2 regions of the Paenibacillus sp. FSL R5-0887 genome follow, and region 1 is predicted to be linked to the other one. Evidence: a T-box and tRNA genes for the amino acid it is inferred to sense, from the RefSeq annotation. Region 1 holds a T-box; the other holds one or more tRNA genes.
What was found. A T-box is a leader RNA that pairs with one kind of tRNA and senses whether it is charged. The one in region 1 lies ahead of trpS (tryptophan--tRNA ligase), so its partner is inferred to be a tRNA-Trp.
Positions count from the first base shown of each region.

Region 1 (8,881 bases):
AGCCTGAGGAACATGAGAAGCCTGAGGAACATTAAGCGCCTATAGCCCCCGTGAGGAGCATTATGCACATACAGTCCCGATAGGAGCATCAGGAGTTTGTTCTCATTTAACAAGTGGCGTGTTTGGTGTTAAAAGGTAACTCGCAAAGTTAGTATAATGTCCCAACAATAACAAAAAGGCCGCAACCTGCGGCCTTTTTCTATATTACAACTCCCAACGCATATTCACTAATATCGCTTACCGCTCATTTTTTCAGAATATCAATATACTCTTCTTTCTCTCGATCTGCCCCCGCATTAAGTTTCAGTCGCAGTGACTTCGGGTGATCCAACACATTACTGCTGAAGTAACTTATAAATCCATCATCAGATCCACTACCAGAATTCGGATTAATTTTAATGTCGTGCTTCCCAACCTGCGCTGTTAATTCATAGGGGAGCTTTTGAAACAGTTCATTTCGGATGATCCAATCCGTTTTCAATTCCTCATTTATCGTAAATTTGAGCGCTATGCTTAACGGAGAAAGCTCGACTTCGGCTAGTTTTACTTCCTGTCCGTCAATTTTGAAGGGGTGGTCTACAACTAATGTCTCCGTCTTCAGCTCCCAAAACTTAGGATCAATAGAGAAGTTCACTTTTAAACGATCAGAATACCGCATGTCGGATAAAACCGTTCCTGTTTTCGGTTTACTTAACATTCCCGGGTCTACAGAGGCAATCTGAAAATCCGCCACTACGTCTGTTGGCCTTGGTTTATTTCGGTCCAGTGAGAATACAGTTTTACCGAGCCAAGTATATATGGTTCCCTCTGCGTGTGCTCCCATTCCGTCCCTATTCCCATTCTCCTCCATTACGTCTCGTCCAGTTTCAGCTTCTGTCAGCTTCACACTATTTACACTGTACACTTCCTGACCATCACTTGTTGTCCCTGTATACAGCAGCATGATTTTATTTTCATCAGCAAGCACAGCATTTAGAGTAATTTTATATCCATTTGATTCAGCACTCTTATTAACGATTTGTACATAATCATTCCGGATTGCAGACTCTAGTGTAAGAGCATCAATATCAGCTGCAGCCAATGTTTTAAAAGGCTCCAATACGCCCCAATCGAACGTATCAACACTCGAAGTCCCTTGCTGTGGCAACAGCTGGGTTGGATTGAAGAACAGCAAGCCCGCTATCATCACTGCAGCCGCCAGCACAGACATCGCGCTTTTTGTGAATATTAACCTTCTGCCACGTTTCTTGCCTAATTCCAAACCTGCTTGGATCGCATAGATCTGAGCGGCTGCATTCTCTATTTTTTGTTCTTGTGGGATACGTTCGGCATCGCTTAACATGGCAAGCTCCTCTTGACTACTCATTGTTCCATTCACCCCGATTCTTTATGATGGTTCGCAACTGCTTGAGCCCCTTATGCTGCCAAGTCTTAACCGTCCCCTCGGGTTTATTCATAATGTTAGCGATCTCAGTCAAGGTCATATCATTGTAGTATTTTAGCAGCAGCACATGGCGATACTTGGGCTTAACCTGCTCGAGTGCCCACAGCATTTCCATCCGATGATGGCCAATGTGTGTGACCTGTTCTCCTATTCTTTCATCTACCAGCGGCATGGAACGTTTTCTTCGTCTTTGTTCATCTATACAGACATAAATTAGAATTCGAATAATCCATGATTTGAATGCTTTGGGGTCCTTTAAAGTTTTTCTTTTAATCCAAGCCCGGCAAGTCATTTCCTGCATCGCTTCCAGCGCATCGTTTCGGTTCCGCAAGTAACTATAAGCAATACTGTACAATTGTTCTCTATGTACCAATATCGAATCGTAAAAATCCGTCTCGCTCCGAGTATCAAGAATCGTTACTTTTTTCATTTCTGCATTAGTCATCGTCATGTCCTTCCTTAGCCTCCTCTCTTCAACCTTTCATAGATTAAGACGGGGGAGGTATAGAAACGGTTTTTATTTCGTTTTGCTTTTTTTGCCCAAAGCTCTCTAAATTATAGCATTCTATAAAAATTGAACGAAAAATGTTATGATGAGTTAAATTGGACATAATTAATAGTACGCACTCAAAAGTGCCATAGGTGCTAAAAAGTACCCATACCTTGGAGGTTATCATGACAACAACATCTACAACAACTGTCAAGAAAAAATACAATATTTCTGTTGAAGCCACCCTAGAGGTCATCGGAGGGAAATGGAAATGCGTAATTCTATGTCATTTAACTCATGGCAAAAAACGCACCTCCGAGTTAAAACAGTTGATGCCCGGCATTACTCAAAAAATGTTAACCCAGCAGCTACGCGAGCTTGAGGCAGATGGAATCATCAACCGAATTGTTTATAATCAGGTTCCACCAAAAGTAGAATACGAGCTTAGTGAATATGGGGATAGTTTAAGCGATATTTTGACTGCATTATGTAATTGGGGAGAACAACATATCATTAAGCAATACGGTGATAAATACGCTGTTTTAGAGGATAACATCTTAAATAAATAAACCGCTATATCAAGGTAATGGTTGGAGATTTATGCTGCGAGAGTTGGACTTCAATTATACACCCACGAAAAAAGGACAGCTGAATCAGATCGATTCAACTGTCCAAAGCTTTGATTCACCCGTCCCTTAAATGGCGCACAGAGACATAACTTAAATTACGCCTTCTCCTCCTATAGCAGTTGCTGTGAATGATATGGGTCCAAATAGATTGATAGGCAAGTTGCTATCATTCTGAATTACCAATTCATAGTTGTGGACTCCAATATAAGCACCATCGACCCACTGAGCACTTAATTGAATATCAGTAATTGTAGTAAAACGATAAAAGGATCTATAAATATCGACTCCAGCTCGTCGGATGATAACAAGAAATTGGCTATTAGCAAGTGCAGTAAGACTAAAACTACCATTTAACTCGACTCTACTGGAGAAAGAAGCCGGATTAGCCGGACTAATATTTACTTGCGCTGTGGCTAGACCCGCTCCAGCTCCAGGAATCCCTGCAACCGTTATAGCAGTAGTAAACGGATCTAACGGGATTTTTGCCTGTGACCCATAACTTATTATTGTCGCCATTTATCATCACTCCATTTCAAGGTTATAGAGTAGTATATTGTGAATCCACAATGATAGATTGGACTTAATTCCTGATGATTATATACATTTAAGGTATACTTTGCTAGATCATATAAACCTAGATACCTCGTCAATCACCATACGATTTCTACTCATTGACAACACCCCTGTTCAGAATTACAATAATTCACATATCATGAACAACGATGACAAAGGGTAAGTAGACAGACGAACATGGTCTTCAGAGAGCCGGTGGTAGGTGCGAACCGGTGACCAGCGTATGCTCGAATGGCCTTTATAGTTGTTTTTCCGAACTATCTTAATGGATGCAGTAGGGAAAACCGGGGTTCCCGCCGTTATCAAGGGACCTGTATCGAGAATAAATTCAACCTCTCCGTACAGGTAAGAGAAGATCGAAAGCCAAGAATCGTAAGGTGACACGATCATTTAAGGTGGTACCACGACAACTTCGTCCTTATTGGATGAGGTTTTTTTGTCATTTAAAGGAGGTGATGGCCATGGATGATGGCTGGTGGTGGCGACTCGAGTGTAACCAAATGCTAAATAACAGGAGGAATTTATATGATGAACGAACGTGTCTTAACTGGAGATCGAGTGACTGGAAAGCTTCACCTTGGCCATTACGCCGGCAGCTTGCAGACCCGAGTAGCCCTTCAGGAGCAATATGAAACTTTTGTGTTTTTAGCGGATATTCAAGCCCTAACGACCCATTTTGATCGTCCACAGCTGCTGGGTCAACATCTGCATGAGATCACACTGGACTATTTATCTGCGGGTATAAATCCGGAGAAAACAACTATATTTATTCAATCGATGATCCCTGAAATCGCAGAGCTGACCCTCTTGTTCTCTATGTTTGTTACTGTGAATTCTTTACGGCATAATCCCACGATTAAAGCCGAATCGAAAAATTCGAGCTTAGATGAATTGTATTACGGTTTTCTTGGTTATCCAGTTAGTCAAACTGCTGACATAACATTTTGTAAAGCAACGATCATTCCTGTAGGGGAAGACCAACTCCCTCATCTGGAATTAACCCGCAAAATCGTCCGCAGATTCAACGAGATGTACAGCCCGATACTGGTGGAACCCAAAGCGCTGATCAGTGAGACGCCGAGGCTTGTGGGTACGGATGGCAACGCTAAAATGAGTAAAAGCCTTGGCAATGCCATCGAGCTGGACTCCACTAAGGAAGAGATTATCTTTAAGATACGAAAAGCCACAACCGATCCAGCGCGTGTGCATAAAAATGATCCTGGACATCCAGATATCTGTCCTATTTTTGCTTATCATGGTGCTTTTCGCTCAGCGGGGGTAACCGAAATTCGTGAAGGCTGTGAGCGGGGTACCATGGGTTGTTCTGCTTGCAAACAGTTGATTTCGACAGCTCTAGATCAGCTTATAGAACCGATGCGAGAGCGTCGTTCCTATTATGCTACTAAGCCCAAGCTTGTGCAGGAAATCTTAATCTCTGGAACACAGCATGCCCGCAGCATTGCTCAAGAAACAATGGCCGAAGTACGTGAGGCTATGAGTCTTAACTATTTTTCAATCTAAAAATGACCAATATAGGCACTCAAAAAAAGCCGGAATCTCATTGGAAGAGATCCGGCTTTTTTCTTCTCCTTACAACACCCAATTTCCCTTACGGAATACGGGTTCAATCGTGCCGTCCGCCAGCTCTCCGTCAATATCCAGCTCTGCTGAACCGATCATAAAATCGACATGAGTTAAGCTGACATTAGCTCCTCTAGCCACAAGCTCTTCGTTCGTAAGCTTTGTGCCGCCTTCAATATTTACAGGATAAGCACTTCCTAGCGCGAAATGGCAGGAGGCATTCTCATCAATCCCTGTATTGTAAAAAATACGGTTCAAGCGAGAGATTGGAGAATCATGCTGCACTAAGGCTACTTCTCCTAGATAAGATGCACCTTCATCCGTTGCCAGCAGTGAGGTTAAATGTTCGCGTCCGGATTCAGCTTCATAAGCTACGACTTTCCCTTTTTCAAAAGTGAATGAAATTCCTTCAACTAACCGTCCATTCAAATTAAGAGGGAGCGTGCTTCTAACTGTGCCATTAACGCCAGTCCGATGGGGCATGGAATAAATCTCTTCCGTTGGCATATTAGCTACAAAATATACGCCTTTATCATTCTCACCGCCACCCCCGCGCCATAAATGGCCTTCCGGAAGCTCTACATGCAGATCCGTTCCCGGAGCACGGTAATGCAAGCTTTTATAACGTTTAGCGTTCATTCTGTCCTGACTTTCTTTCAACTGACCAATATGCTCTCTCCAAGCAGCTACCGGATCATTGCTGCCCACACGATTCATCTGGAATACAGCTTCCCACATCGCCTCTACCCGCTCTTCTTCAGGAAGATCGGCAAAAACCTTGTTCGCCCAAGCACGTGTTGGCGCTTTGACCAGAGACCAGCTGATTTTGCTGTTCCGAGTATATTTGGAGTAGTTCTTGCGAGCAACAGCCGCTGCTTTGACTGCTCTAGATACCTTAGAAGAATCAATGCCATTAAACAGTTCAGGATCAGGTACTTTAATATGTAAGATGGCACCATTCTCTTCCGCGAATTTCTCCATCATCTCAGCCTGCCACTGTGGATAGTAATCGAAAGAATCCTCTGGGGCTTTTTCATAACGGATCCGTGTAGTTGCTTCATCGTCCCAGTCAACAATTACATATTTAGCTCCCGCTTCATAGGCTTTCGCTACAATCAAGCGAGTAAGTTCTGCGGTTTCTATCGGTGCATGTACCATAAGGACTTGTCCAGGCTGTACATTTACTCCTACTTTTACAACTAGGTTCGCATATTTCTCCAGCATTACTTCAAAATCTTTCATGAATTCTCTTCCTCCATCTCTAGGGTTGCTATAAGGACTCGGTCAGCTTCACTTCTTATTTTAACGCAAAACGAGGATAGTTGCGATTCGATTTAGATTCTCAGCTACTTCACTTCAGGTATTTCACCTGTATAGACACCTAGATCATTCTTATGAATCTCTACATTGGACGTTCCGATCTGCTTATCATTATGGTAAGCAATCACTGTGATCTTGGTATCCTGAGGTTCATCTATTTGCTTATTCCCCCCATCCATTGGACTCCAATAAATTTGATCTCCAGATTTGATTTTCAGCTCAAGACCTTTGTTATGCACCTTGTAGTCAGGGGGAGTCCATAACAATAAATTGCCGGATGTAGCCTGTATCTTAATAACATCCGCCCCTTCAGCAGTTATAAGCATAGGTAATCCTGGAGCACTACTATCAGTCACCCTGTATTCCGCTGTTGGGAACATAACATCCGGTTTTACCTCAAGTGATTGATTATTATGCCGCAAAATAAAGAAGAAAAAAAGTAAAATCGTTAAGCCCATGACGCCTGCGATGATTATTTTTTTCACTATTCAACCTCCCTTCCACCCTAATACTGTAACATATTTCCTTAATTTGGACAGTTATGAGCCAAATAAAGCGGCTCCCGCGAGGAACCGCTCACTTCAATCCCTATTTTTTATCCACCTGTAACAGTGTCACTGTCTTCAAAGCATAAGTATGCATGATTTTATCCTCTGAAATTACATTCAACTTGGTCAAGCTTGCCACCTTTGCCGGATCTGATTTGGAGAGCAAACGCCACACTTCGGGGTCTGATAAGGTCTCATATAACTTTGCATCATCATATTCTTTGCGGTTTTGCACGACCAGCTTCACTTTATAGCGGCCAATTTCAGTCTCGTTAGTTTCCTGCTCACTACAATAATTTAAAATATCCTGACGAAGCTCGGCCAATTCTTTTTCAATATCCTTTTGTTTTTGCTTGAGCCGATAATACTGCTGAACCTTTTTCTCCATCCACTTCACGCTCCTTCATAGACATATGTATGCCGGAAACGTTGGATAAATTAGTTGAGTTCCCTATCATAAAAACTTATAATGAGCCGGGGATAGCTAATTTCCAAGTAGAGTCAAATTTCTTATAAAAACAATTCCACGGCAGGTGACTTATGTTTCATTCGTACTTTTTTCCAATTTCGTATGCGTTCATGATGTTTCCAATAGCAGCGCTGGTCTTCACACTACCTTTTCTTATCGTACAATACCGCAGACATGGCTATATACATAAGCTTAGAGCTTTAATCCTATATCTGCTGCTGCTCTATCTGATGAACGCTTATTTTCTTGTCTTGCTTCCTTTTCCATCCTCCCGGCACAATGCTGCACCTTCTGGGAGTGTCGTCCAATTCATTCCCCTTCAGTTTATTCAGGATATTGTGGATGGATCGTCAATCATCCCTGAACAAATCTCGACCTACTGGTCATTACTGCGTGAGCCTGCATTTTTACAGGTCATTTTTAACGTTGCATTGACTGTACCGTTTGGAATGTTTTTGGGCTATTATTTTCGTACACGCTGGGTCGTGTGCATTCTACTATCCTTTGCCTTTTCCTTGTCCTTTGAGATCACGCAGATTACAGGAATTTATGGTTTCTTCGATCATCCTTACCGTCTTTTTGATGTCGATGATCTCATTACCAACACAATCGGAGGGATTTTTGGATTTCGAATTTCCATTTGGATCTCCGGGCTATTGCCACGTATAGAACAACTGGATACAAACATTGACCGCTCTGCCAAAAGAGTCTCCTATACCCGCAGAGGAATAGCTTTTCTAATCGATAGTATGGTGTGGAGCATCGGGTTTGGGGTACTCTTCGGATTCGATATAAAAGCTGCCTTCTGGATTGTAACTGGTATTTACTTCATGCTTGTTCCGGCTCTCACGGGCGGACGGACCTTAGGGAAATGGATGGTGCGGATTCGGGTGAAGAGCAGCGGGAATCATGCTTTTTTCTGGGCTCTGATGATCAGATATGGCCTGCTATATTGGGTGCTGCTTGGGATTCACGCTCTTTTGCTTGATTCCGCCCTTCTAGGGAATCTTTCCTCCGTATGGAATATGCTTATTCATCTGTTTGTTCTATTGATAGACTTGGCTTTCTTTATTCATTTAGTCATTAGTATATTCAAAAAAGAAACTCAGCTAATATATGAGAAACTAAGTCGAACTTCTCATGTTATTTCTTGGCCAGAGAAACGGCTCCAATCTGATGTATCCAGCAACAGCCCTGTAGAAAGCTAAACTAGTTATTTTTTAAATGGTATTTTTACATTGGAAATTATTATAGAATTAGGAGGTGAGCATTCTCAAAATTTAGGAGATGAGCGTATGGAAACTACAAGCAGCTTGCAGTTATCTAGAAGTCTTCCAGAAGAACAGGGGATTTCATCAACCGCAATATCCTGCTTTATTAGTGCAGTAGAAGAACAAAATTTAGGCCTGCACAGCTTTATGCTATTACGACATGGTTATGTGGTCTCTGAAGGCTGGTGGGCTCCTTACAGGTCCGTTCTTCCGCATATGTTATTTTCCCTTAGCAAAAGCTTCACCTCAACCGCAATCGGGTTTGCTGTTACTGAGAAACTTGTCACCCTCGATGATTCTGTCCTCTCCTTTTTCCCTGAAGAGGCTCCTTCGATTATCACGGAGAATCTATCCAATATGACAATCAGACATCTATTGATGATGGGTACCGGGCATGTCGTGGATACTATGGACACCCTTCGCAAAAGTACCGACGGGAATTGGGTGAAAGCTTTCTTCTCCGTCCCCGTCGAGAAACAACCGGGTACACATTTCCTATATAATACCGGTGCTACTTACATGCTGGCCGCGATCCTTCAACGGGTTACTGGCCAAA
Region 1 is NZ_JBBOCE010000001.1:848,107-856,987, reverse strand. Features, by position in the region: gene MKY14_RS03880 (DUF4179 domain-containing protein) at 245-1,366, opposite strand; gene MKY14_RS03875 (sigma-70 family RNA polymerase sigma factor) at 1,359-1,895, opposite strand; gene MKY14_RS03870 (winged helix-turn-helix transcriptional regulator) at 2,120-2,503, shown strand; gene MKY14_RS03865 (hypothetical protein) at 2,654-3,079, opposite strand; T-box leader at 3,277-3,559, shown strand; gene trpS (tryptophan--tRNA ligase) at 3,662-4,657, shown strand; gene MKY14_RS03855 (aminopeptidase) at 4,727-5,959, opposite strand; gene MKY14_RS03850 (hypothetical protein) at 6,064-6,522, opposite strand; gene MKY14_RS03845 (hypothetical protein) at 6,626-6,973, opposite strand; gene MKY14_RS03840 (VanZ family protein) at 7,126-8,262, shown strand; gene MKY14_RS03835 (serine hydrolase domain-containing protein) at 8,350-8,881, shown strand, end outside.

Region 2 (8,881 bases), 3.1 Mb from region 1:
CATACCGGAATAACGGGCAAAGTCCCGGTTGATGCCTGTCATGCGCAGCTCATATCCCCATTTCGTTTTGTATAGGAATAGATGAGCTGCAATAATAAGCACGATAACGATAATAAGACCGGTATGAATACGGGTGCCCGAGACCATTTTACTCAGCAGTGCCGTTTTCTCGAATTTGTAGGATACATTGGCAAAAGCTTTAGCATCACGCAGATGATAGTTCAGTAGGTATAGCCCTACTCCGAACAAAATATTATTGAACATTAAGGATGTAACCAACTCATTAGCATTCCATTTTGCCTTCAGAATACCAGGTATTGCCGAGAGCAACGCTCCTACAATTGAACCTGCAGCAATAGCTACCATCGGATGCAGCCAGCCGTCCAGCGTTAAATGAATAGCCAATACGGAAGTTACAACACCGGAGAAATAGAAAATCCCTTCAGCTCCCAGGTTGAACATATTGGCTCGAAACAACAAGGATACTGCCAACCCAGTGAACATGAGCGGAATCGCCATCTCAATCACATTACCAATATGACCTTTACTGGATAACGGCTCTAATAGGAATATACCAATCGTCTTCACAGGCTGATTACTGACCAAAGAGATGATCAGAAAGGCAATAACGAGTGCAATAACGATTACCGCCGATGTCCGAATGTACTCAAAATATTTAACTTTAAACATGATTTACGGCCCTCCCGATGTGCTCCTCGTCCTGTCGATGAATCCCCAGCATATAAAGACCTAATTCTTCCTCACTAACCTTAGATGGCTCCTCGAAAAAGGCAACAATCTTACCCTCGTACATTACTAACAGACTATCGCTGATCTCCAAGATCTCATTCAAATCTGCCGACACTAGCAAAATCGCGCAATCGTCTGAACGTAATTCCAACAACTTTTGATGTATGAACTGGGCTGCGCCTATATCCACACCCCGTGTCGGCTGTTCTGCAATAAGCAGCTGCGGTTCAGTCGAACACTCTCTAGCTACGACTACCTTCTGCATGTTACCACCTGACAACATTCCTATGGGCTGAGAAGGTCCTGAACAGCGGACTTTAAATTCCTCTACAAGGGATACTGCTAGCTTGGCAATTCGTGAGCCATTCAAAAAAAGACCTTTATTCATTGCTTTTGTACGATACTGAGTAGATAGCAGATTATCAGCTATGCTTGCCTCACTAGCGATCCCTTGCCGCATCCGATCCTCCGGTATATAGGAAACGCCTAGCTTACGAATATCCAAAATATCCGATTCACGGATATCCTTTCCCTTCACTAGTACAGAGCCCTGACTTGAGACACCTCTCAAGCTACCTGTAAGAGCTTCAATGAGCTGTGTCTGCCCGTTGCCTTCTACACCAGCAATCCCAACGATCTGCCCACCACGTACCGCAAAATTGATATCCGACAATAATGCTTTGCCATCTGCATCATTCACACTGAGTCCCTGCACCGTTAGTATTGGCTCACTAACAGCCAGAATCTCTTTGTCATATTTCAGCACGACGTCTCTGCCGACCATTAGTCGCGAGATTTCCTGTTCTGTCACATCCTGTGTTTGAAAAACACCTTCACTACGGCCGCTGCGCATAATCGTAATTCTGTCGCAAATCGCTTTGACTTCCTTTAATTTGTGCGAAATAAAAACTATCGTATGGCCCTGTTCCCTTAATTGCTTAAGCTCGCGGAACAATTCCTCTGTTTCCTGTGGAGTCAACACCGCAGTTGGCTCATCAAGCACCAGAATTTTAGCACCACGCAGCAGCGCCTTAAGAATCTCAACCTTTTGTTTCATCCCAACTGTAAGATCCTCTACTTTTGCCTTTGGATCCACTGCCAGATTGTATTTCCTTGCGGTCTCTTCCGTCATGCGCACAGCCTCGGCATAATTAATGCCAACTCCTCTGCGCGGCTCCATACCCAGCACCATATTCTCTGCCACCGTAAAAGAAGGTACCAACATGAAATGCTGGTGGACCATGCCGATGCCTCTATCAATGGCGTCCTGAGCGGATTGCAGCTTTACTTTTTCACCCTTGATATAGATCTCGCCTTCACTTGGCTCTTCCATGCCGAACATAATCTTCATTAAAGTCGATTTACCTGCACCGTTCTCACCTGCAATCGCATGTATTTCTCCCTCACGTAAAGAAAAATGCACGTCTTTATTTGCAACGACGCCATTGGGATATACCTTGGTAATTCCCCGCATTTCCAGCAGAGCTGTGTACATAGGTCTCAACGCCTTTCAACTTGGAGGTCTGCAAAAATATACAGCTGGAATTCCCCTGACTAGAAGAATCTCCAACTGTAGGTTTAACTCTATAGAACTGATCTTAAGATTTAAAGCTTAAGGCTTAACTGCGTTACGAATAGCTTCTACCTCTGCGGTTTCCATCCCCATCGCATTATCCACTTTAACTTCTTTATTGATCAGCTTTTGCTTCACTTCTTCAACCTTGGCCTGAAGATCAGCCGGGAATACATTTTTATAAATATCATTCTCAGCAATACCTACACCATCATCTACAAAGCTCAATACATCACGTTTGCCCATTTCTAGCGTACCCTCTTGCAATCTCTTCACTGCACCTAGAATAGCCGTATCAATCTTTTTAATAGATGAAGTAACGATTAGATTTGCTTTTTCACTATCCGTATCGTTAATCAACATTGCCTGATCGGAGTCTACACCAATTGCATATTTTTTCTTCTCTTTAGCTGCGTCAAAGATCCCAAGACCTGTACCCCCAGCCACGTTAAAAATAACATCCACACCGGAGTTATATTGAATTAGAGACAGCTCCTTACCTTTTGCAGGGTTAACAAAATCACCAGCGTACGACACAGCCACTTTTACATCAGGATCAACGTACTGAGCACCTTGAATGTAACCGACCAAGAAAGCATTAATCCCCGGAATATCCATACCGCCGACAAACCCAATCACATTCTCAGGGGTAGCATTCGGCATATCCGATTGTGTAGCTAATGCTGCTACGGCACCTGCCAAGAAAGATACTTCATTTGTCGCATAAGACATGTTGTACATGTTATCTGGTGCTTCATCGATGTCGGTATCATAATTAATGAATTTTTTGTCTGGATACAATTCTGCCGTTGCATTAAACATCTCTGTAATTTCAGAACCGCCAGAAATAATTACATCCCAATCCTCGGAAGCGATATCGTTAAATGTAGGCTCCCATTTCGTTTTATCAACGCCCATTTCAACAACCTTTGTTACTGCACCAAGTTCATCCTTAACCTTTTGCAAGCCGTTATTAGCGGAATCAAAAAATGATTTATCCCCAAGTGTCCCCGGAATCAGCAATACAACCTTGAGTTTATCCCCTGCACCTGTTTCTCCGCCTTCGTCCGCTTTGGATCCAGTATTCGTTGAAGAACCATTATTGGACGTGTTATTCCCACATGCTGTGACCAGAACCATCACCATTAATAACAACAAAGAAAGAACTTTTTTATTCATTACTCTATTCCACCCCTAATTTTAGTTGGTTAGTAATCCGCAGAATCCCATCTTCACCCATTGTATAATTCACGGTTCAAATGGAAATTCTCTTTTTTCCAAATAAAGTATCATTAAAAGTAATAAACTTAACGTTTAGGCTCAAAAATAGCAATAAAAATACCATTATTATTAATAATCCGCTTTATTTCCGAACGAGATGGCCAGTCAGGTTGCGAACTTTCGGATTTATTGATACGATCATAACAAATATTATTAAAAATAATTATATGATTTCGGTCATTGTTTTGTACGATTCGGCTAAAACATAAGTATTGGAGGATCATCATGGATCGTGTTCTATATATTGTAAGTGCCACACATGAGCTAAATACTTATATCCCTCCACACCAGCATGAATGCTACGAACTAGTCTATTATTTACAGGGGGTAGGGACAACCAATGTTGGCCCACGAAGTTACCATTTTCGCTCCTCTTCTTTCGCGCTTGTGCCACCCAATCATAAACATGACGAGCACCACCGTGAGGATGCAAATGTATTATTTGTAGGCTTCCACTCAGAACACCCTAATATGAGTAATCTGCTCGGCGTATATGAAGATGATAAAGATCAGACCGTTCTTCAAATCCTGCTGCGAATGAAAGCAGAGTTTACACGCAAGCAAGACGGATTCTCTGAGCTTCTAAACCTACAAATGAGCGAGATTACCGTCCATCTTATGAGGCTTCTTAGTGCCTCTGGATATCAATCCCCAACAGAAGATCGAGTACAATATGTCCTTAATTATATGAATGAGCATTATCGCCATAAATTGTCCGTCGAAACACTATCAGAAATGTCCGGATATAGTTACGATCGTTTTCGCCATCTATTTAAAGAACGTTTCGGGTCTTCACCCCTGCGGTATTTGCTGTTAAAACGCCTGGATTATGCAAAATCTCTATTACGTCATACTCAGATGCAAATCTCTGAAGTATCTGCTGCTGCAGGTTTTGTGAACGATGCCCAATTCTGCAATATGTTCAAACGAGAAATAGGTCTTACCCCGCGAGCATTCCGCATTAATAATCAATCAGGTTAATCACTAATCAGATTAAAAAAAGCCGTTGAAATAGAGAAACTCTCTATTCAACGGCTTACTGCTGTAAACCCAAGGACATAAAGAAAAAGGTTTGTAAGATTGCTTATAAAAGCATTCTTACAAACCTTTTTAAGATACCGGCGAGAGGACTCGAACCTCCACGGTTTCCCACTCGATTTTGAGTCGAGCGCGTCTGCCATTCCGCCACGCCGGCACATATGAACTAAATGGAGGCGCCACCCAGATTTGAACTGGGGATAAAGCTTTTGCAGAGCTTTGCCTTACCACTTGGCTATGGCGCCATGAAAACTTGGAGCGGACGACGGGAATCGAACCCGCGACCCTCGCCTTGGCAAGGCGATGCTCTACCGCTGAGCCACGTCCGCATAAAATGGCTGGGGATATAGGATTCGAACCTATGAGTGACGGAGTCAAAGTCCGTTGCCTTACCGCTTGGCTAATCCCCAATAACATTTTAAAGTAAAATGGGGCGACTGATGGGTCTCGAACCCACGAATGCCGGAACCACAATCCGGTGCGTTAACCCCTTCGCCACAGTCGCCATATTAAGTTGATATTGTTGCCATTATTCATTTTAAAGTAAATGGGGCGGCCGATGGGTCTCGAACCCACGAATGCCGGAACCACAATCCGGTGCGTTAACCCCTTCGCCACGGCCGCCATATTAAACTTTAGAAAGAACTTGGCAGGGGCAGCAGGAATTGAACCCACACCAACGGTTTTGGAGACCGTTGTTCTACCTTTAAACTATGCCCCTAAAAACTGGTGGAGGATGATGGATTCGAACCACCGAACACTCACGTGAGCAGATTTACAGTCTGATGCGTTTGGCCACTTCGCTAATCCTCCAAGGATGGTGCCGGCGAGAGGACTTGAACCCCCAACCTACTGATTACAAGTCAGTTGCTCTACCAATTGAGCTACACCGGCATGGCACTCATTCTTTTGTGATGATAAATGGTGGCTCGGGACGGAATCGAACCGCCGACACGAGGATTTTCAGTCCTCTGCTCTACCGACTGAGCTACCGAGCCATGATGAAAATGGCGGAACCGACGGGATTCGAACCCGCGATCTCCTGCGTGACAGGCAGGCATGTTAGGCCAACTACACCACGGTTCCAAAAGATATAATTGCTTAAGTTAATTGGTTGCGGGGGCAGGATTTGAACCTGCGGCCTTCGGGTTATGAGCCCGACGAGCTACCGGGCTGCTCCACCCCGCGTCAGTAAGAAAGTGTTATGGTGGAGGCTGAGGGGATCGAACCCCCGACCCTCTGCTTGTAAGGCAGATGCTCTCCCAGCTGAGCTAAGCCTCCATAAACAACAATTGTTATTGTACCAAAGTCCACTAGGATAAATCAAGTGAAAATTTGGTGACCCGTATGGGATTCGAACCCATGTTACCTCCGTGAAAGGGAGGTGTCTTAACCCCTTGACCAACGGGCCATACTAATTAAAAATTTGTGGCGGAGAGAGAGGGATTCGAACCCTCGAGACGCTTGTGGCGCCTACACGATTTCCAATCGTGCTCCTTCGGCCAAACTCGGACACCTCTCCATATGGCTCCCCGAACAGGACTCGAACCTGTGACAACTCGATTAACAGTCGAGTGCTCTACCAACTGAGCTATCAGGGAATATTCATACCAGGCTTGATGCCTGAAAACTGAATCCGAAACGAATCTGCATTCTACGTATAGGATAAGCCCTCGACCGATTAGTATTGGTCAGCTCCATGCATTACTGCACTTCCACCTCCAACCTATCTACCTCGTCGTCTTCAAGGGGTCTTACTAATTGGGAAATCTCATCTTGAGGGGGGCTTCACGCTTAGATGCTTTCAGCGCTTATCCCGTCCGTACGTAGCTACCCAGCCATGCTCCTGGCGGAACAACTGGTGCACCAGCGGTACGTCCATCCCGGTCCTCTCGTACTAAGGACAGCTCCTCTCAAATTTCCTGCGCCCACGACAGATAGGGACCGAACTGTCTCACGACGTTCTGAACCCAGCTCGCGTACCGCTTTAATGGGCGAACAGCCCAACCCTTGGGACCTACTTCAGCCCCAGGATGCGATGAGCCGACATCGAGGTGCCAAACCTCCCCGTCGATGTGGACTCTTGGGGGAGATAAGCCTGTTATCCCCAGGGTAGCTTTTATCCGTTGAGCGATGGCCCTTCCATGCGGTACCACCGGATCACTAAGTCCGACTTTCGTCCCTGCTCGACTTGTAGGTCTCGCAGTCAAGCTCCCTTATGCCTTTGCACTCTGCGAATGATTTCCAACCATTCTGAGGGAACCTTGGAACGCCTCCGTTACTCTTTAGGAGGCGACCGCCCCAGTCAAACTGCCCGCCTGACACGGTCCCCGTACCCGGTAAGGGTACTAGGTTAGAACCTAGATACGATCAGGGTGGTATCCCAACGGCGCCTCCACCGAAGCTTGCGCTCCGATTTCTACGGCTCCCACCTATCCTGTACAGATCGTACCCAAATTCAATATCAAGCTGCAGTAAAGCTCCATGGGGTCTTTCCGTCTTGTCGCGGGTAACCTGCATCTTCACAGGTATTAAAATTTCACCGGATCTCTCGTTGAGACAGCGCCCAAGTCGTTACGCCATTCGTGCGGGTCAGAATTTACCTGACAAGGAATTTCGCTACCTTAGGACCGTTATAGTTACGGCCGCCGTTTACTGGGGCTTCGGTTCATAGCTTCGGGTTACCCCTAACCACTCCCCTTAACCTTCCAGCACCGGGCAGGCGTCAGCCCGTATACTTCGCCTTGCGGCTTCGCACAGACCTGTGTTTTTGCTAAACAGTCGCTTGGGCCTTTTCACTGCGGCCCCCTCGTGCTATTCACACTACCGGGGCACCCCTTCTCCCGAAGTTACGGGGTCATTTTGCCGAGTTCCTTAACGAGAGTTCTTCCGCGCGCCTTAGAATTCTCTTCTCGCCTACCTGTGTCGGTTTGCGGTACGGGCACCTTCTCCTGGCTAGAGGCTTTTCTTGGCAGTGTGAGATCATGACCTTCGCTACTATAATTTTCGCTCCCCATCACAGCCCAGCCTTAATGATGTGCGGATTTGCCTACACATCAGCCTCACTGCTTAGACGGACATCCATCAGTCCGCGTCACTACCCTCCTGCGTCACCCCATCGCTCATAGCGGATTACGGTGGTACAGTAATTTCAAACTGTTGTCCTTCGACTACGCCTTTCGGCCTCGCCTTAGGTCCCGACTTACCCTGAGCGGACGAGCCTTCCTCAGGAAACCTTGGGCTTTCGGCGGATCAGATTCTCACTGATCTTTTCGTTACTCATACCGGCATTCTCACTTGTGTAGTGTCCAGCGCTCTTTTCAGTACACCTTCAACCCCTACACAACGCTCCCCTACCCCAGATACATACGTATCTAGCCATAGCTTCGGTGGTGTGTTTAGCCCCGTTACATTTTCGGCGCAGAGTCACTCGACCAGTGAGCTATTACGCACTCTTTCAATGGTGGCTGCTTCTAAGCCAACATCCTGGTTGTCTGTGCAACTCCACATCCTTTCCCACTTAACACACACTTGGGGACCTTAGCTGATGGTCTGGGCTGTTTCCCTTTTGACAATGGATCTTAGCACTCACTGTCTGACTCCCGGCAATAAGTATATGGCATTCGGAGTTTGACTGAGCTTGGTAATCCTTGCGGACCCCGCACCCAATCAGTGCTCTACCTCCACTACTCTTATACCGAGGCTAGCCCTAAAGCTATTTCGGGGAGAACCAGCTATCTCCGAGTTCGATTGGAATTTCTCCGCTACCCCCACCTCATCCCCGCACTTTTCAACGTACGTGGGTTCGGGCCTCCAGTGCGTGTTACCGCACCTTCACCCTGGACAGGGGTAGATCACACGGTTTCGGGTCTACGTCCACATACTAATTCGCCCTATTCAGACTCGCTTTCGCTGCGGCTCCACCTTCTCGGCTTAACCTTGCATGTTAAACGTAACTCGCCGGTTCATTCTACAAAAGGCACGCCATCACCCATTAATAGGGCTCTGACTTTTTGTAAGCACACGGTTTCAGGTTCTATTTCACTCCCCTTCCGGGGTGCTTTTCACCTTTCCCTCACGGTACTGTTTCACTATCGGTCGCCAGGTAGTATTTAGCCTTAGCAGATGGTCCTGCTGGATTCATACGGGGTTTCACGTGCCCCGCACTACTCGGGATCCGTCTCGGAGAGAATACAGTTTAGGTTACAGGGCTTTTACCTCTATCGCGGGCCTTTCCAG
Region 2 is NZ_JBBOCE010000001.1:3,959,355-3,968,235, forward strand. Features, by position in the region: gene MKY14_RS17585 (ABC transporter permease) at 1-690, opposite strand, end outside; gene MKY14_RS17590 (ABC transporter ATP-binding protein) at 683-2,245, opposite strand; gene MKY14_RS17595 (BMP family ABC transporter substrate-binding protein) at 2,363-3,502, opposite strand; gene MKY14_RS17600 (AraC family transcriptional regulator) at 3,830-4,585, shown strand; tRNA gene MKY14_RS17605 (tRNA-Leu) at 4,721-4,799, opposite strand; tRNA gene MKY14_RS17610 (tRNA-Cys) at 4,814-4,887, opposite strand; tRNA gene MKY14_RS17615 (tRNA-Gly) at 4,897-4,971, opposite strand; tRNA gene MKY14_RS17620 (tRNA-Gln) at 4,978-5,052, opposite strand; tRNA gene MKY14_RS17625 (tRNA-His) at 5,072-5,147, opposite strand; tRNA gene MKY14_RS17630 (tRNA-His) at 5,191-5,266, opposite strand; tRNA gene MKY14_RS17635 (tRNA-Trp) at 5,290-5,363, opposite strand; tRNA gene MKY14_RS17640 (tRNA-Tyr) at 5,370-5,455, opposite strand; tRNA gene MKY14_RS17645 (tRNA-Thr) at 5,461-5,536, opposite strand; tRNA gene MKY14_RS17650 (tRNA-Phe) at 5,565-5,640, opposite strand; tRNA gene MKY14_RS17655 (tRNA-Asp) at 5,651-5,728, opposite strand; tRNA gene MKY14_RS17660 (tRNA-Met) at 5,754-5,830, opposite strand; tRNA gene MKY14_RS17665 (tRNA-Val) at 5,848-5,923, opposite strand; tRNA gene MKY14_RS17670 (tRNA-Glu) at 5,979-6,053, opposite strand; tRNA gene MKY14_RS17675 (tRNA-Ser) at 6,072-6,164, opposite strand; tRNA gene MKY14_RS17680 (tRNA-Asn) at 6,168-6,243, opposite strand; rRNA gene MKY14_RS17685 (23S ribosomal RNA) at 6,304-8,881, opposite strand, start outside.
Region 2: it encodes a tRNA-Trp, which carries the amino acid that the T-box ahead of trpS (tryptophan--tRNA ligase) is inferred to sense. The anticodon was not compared.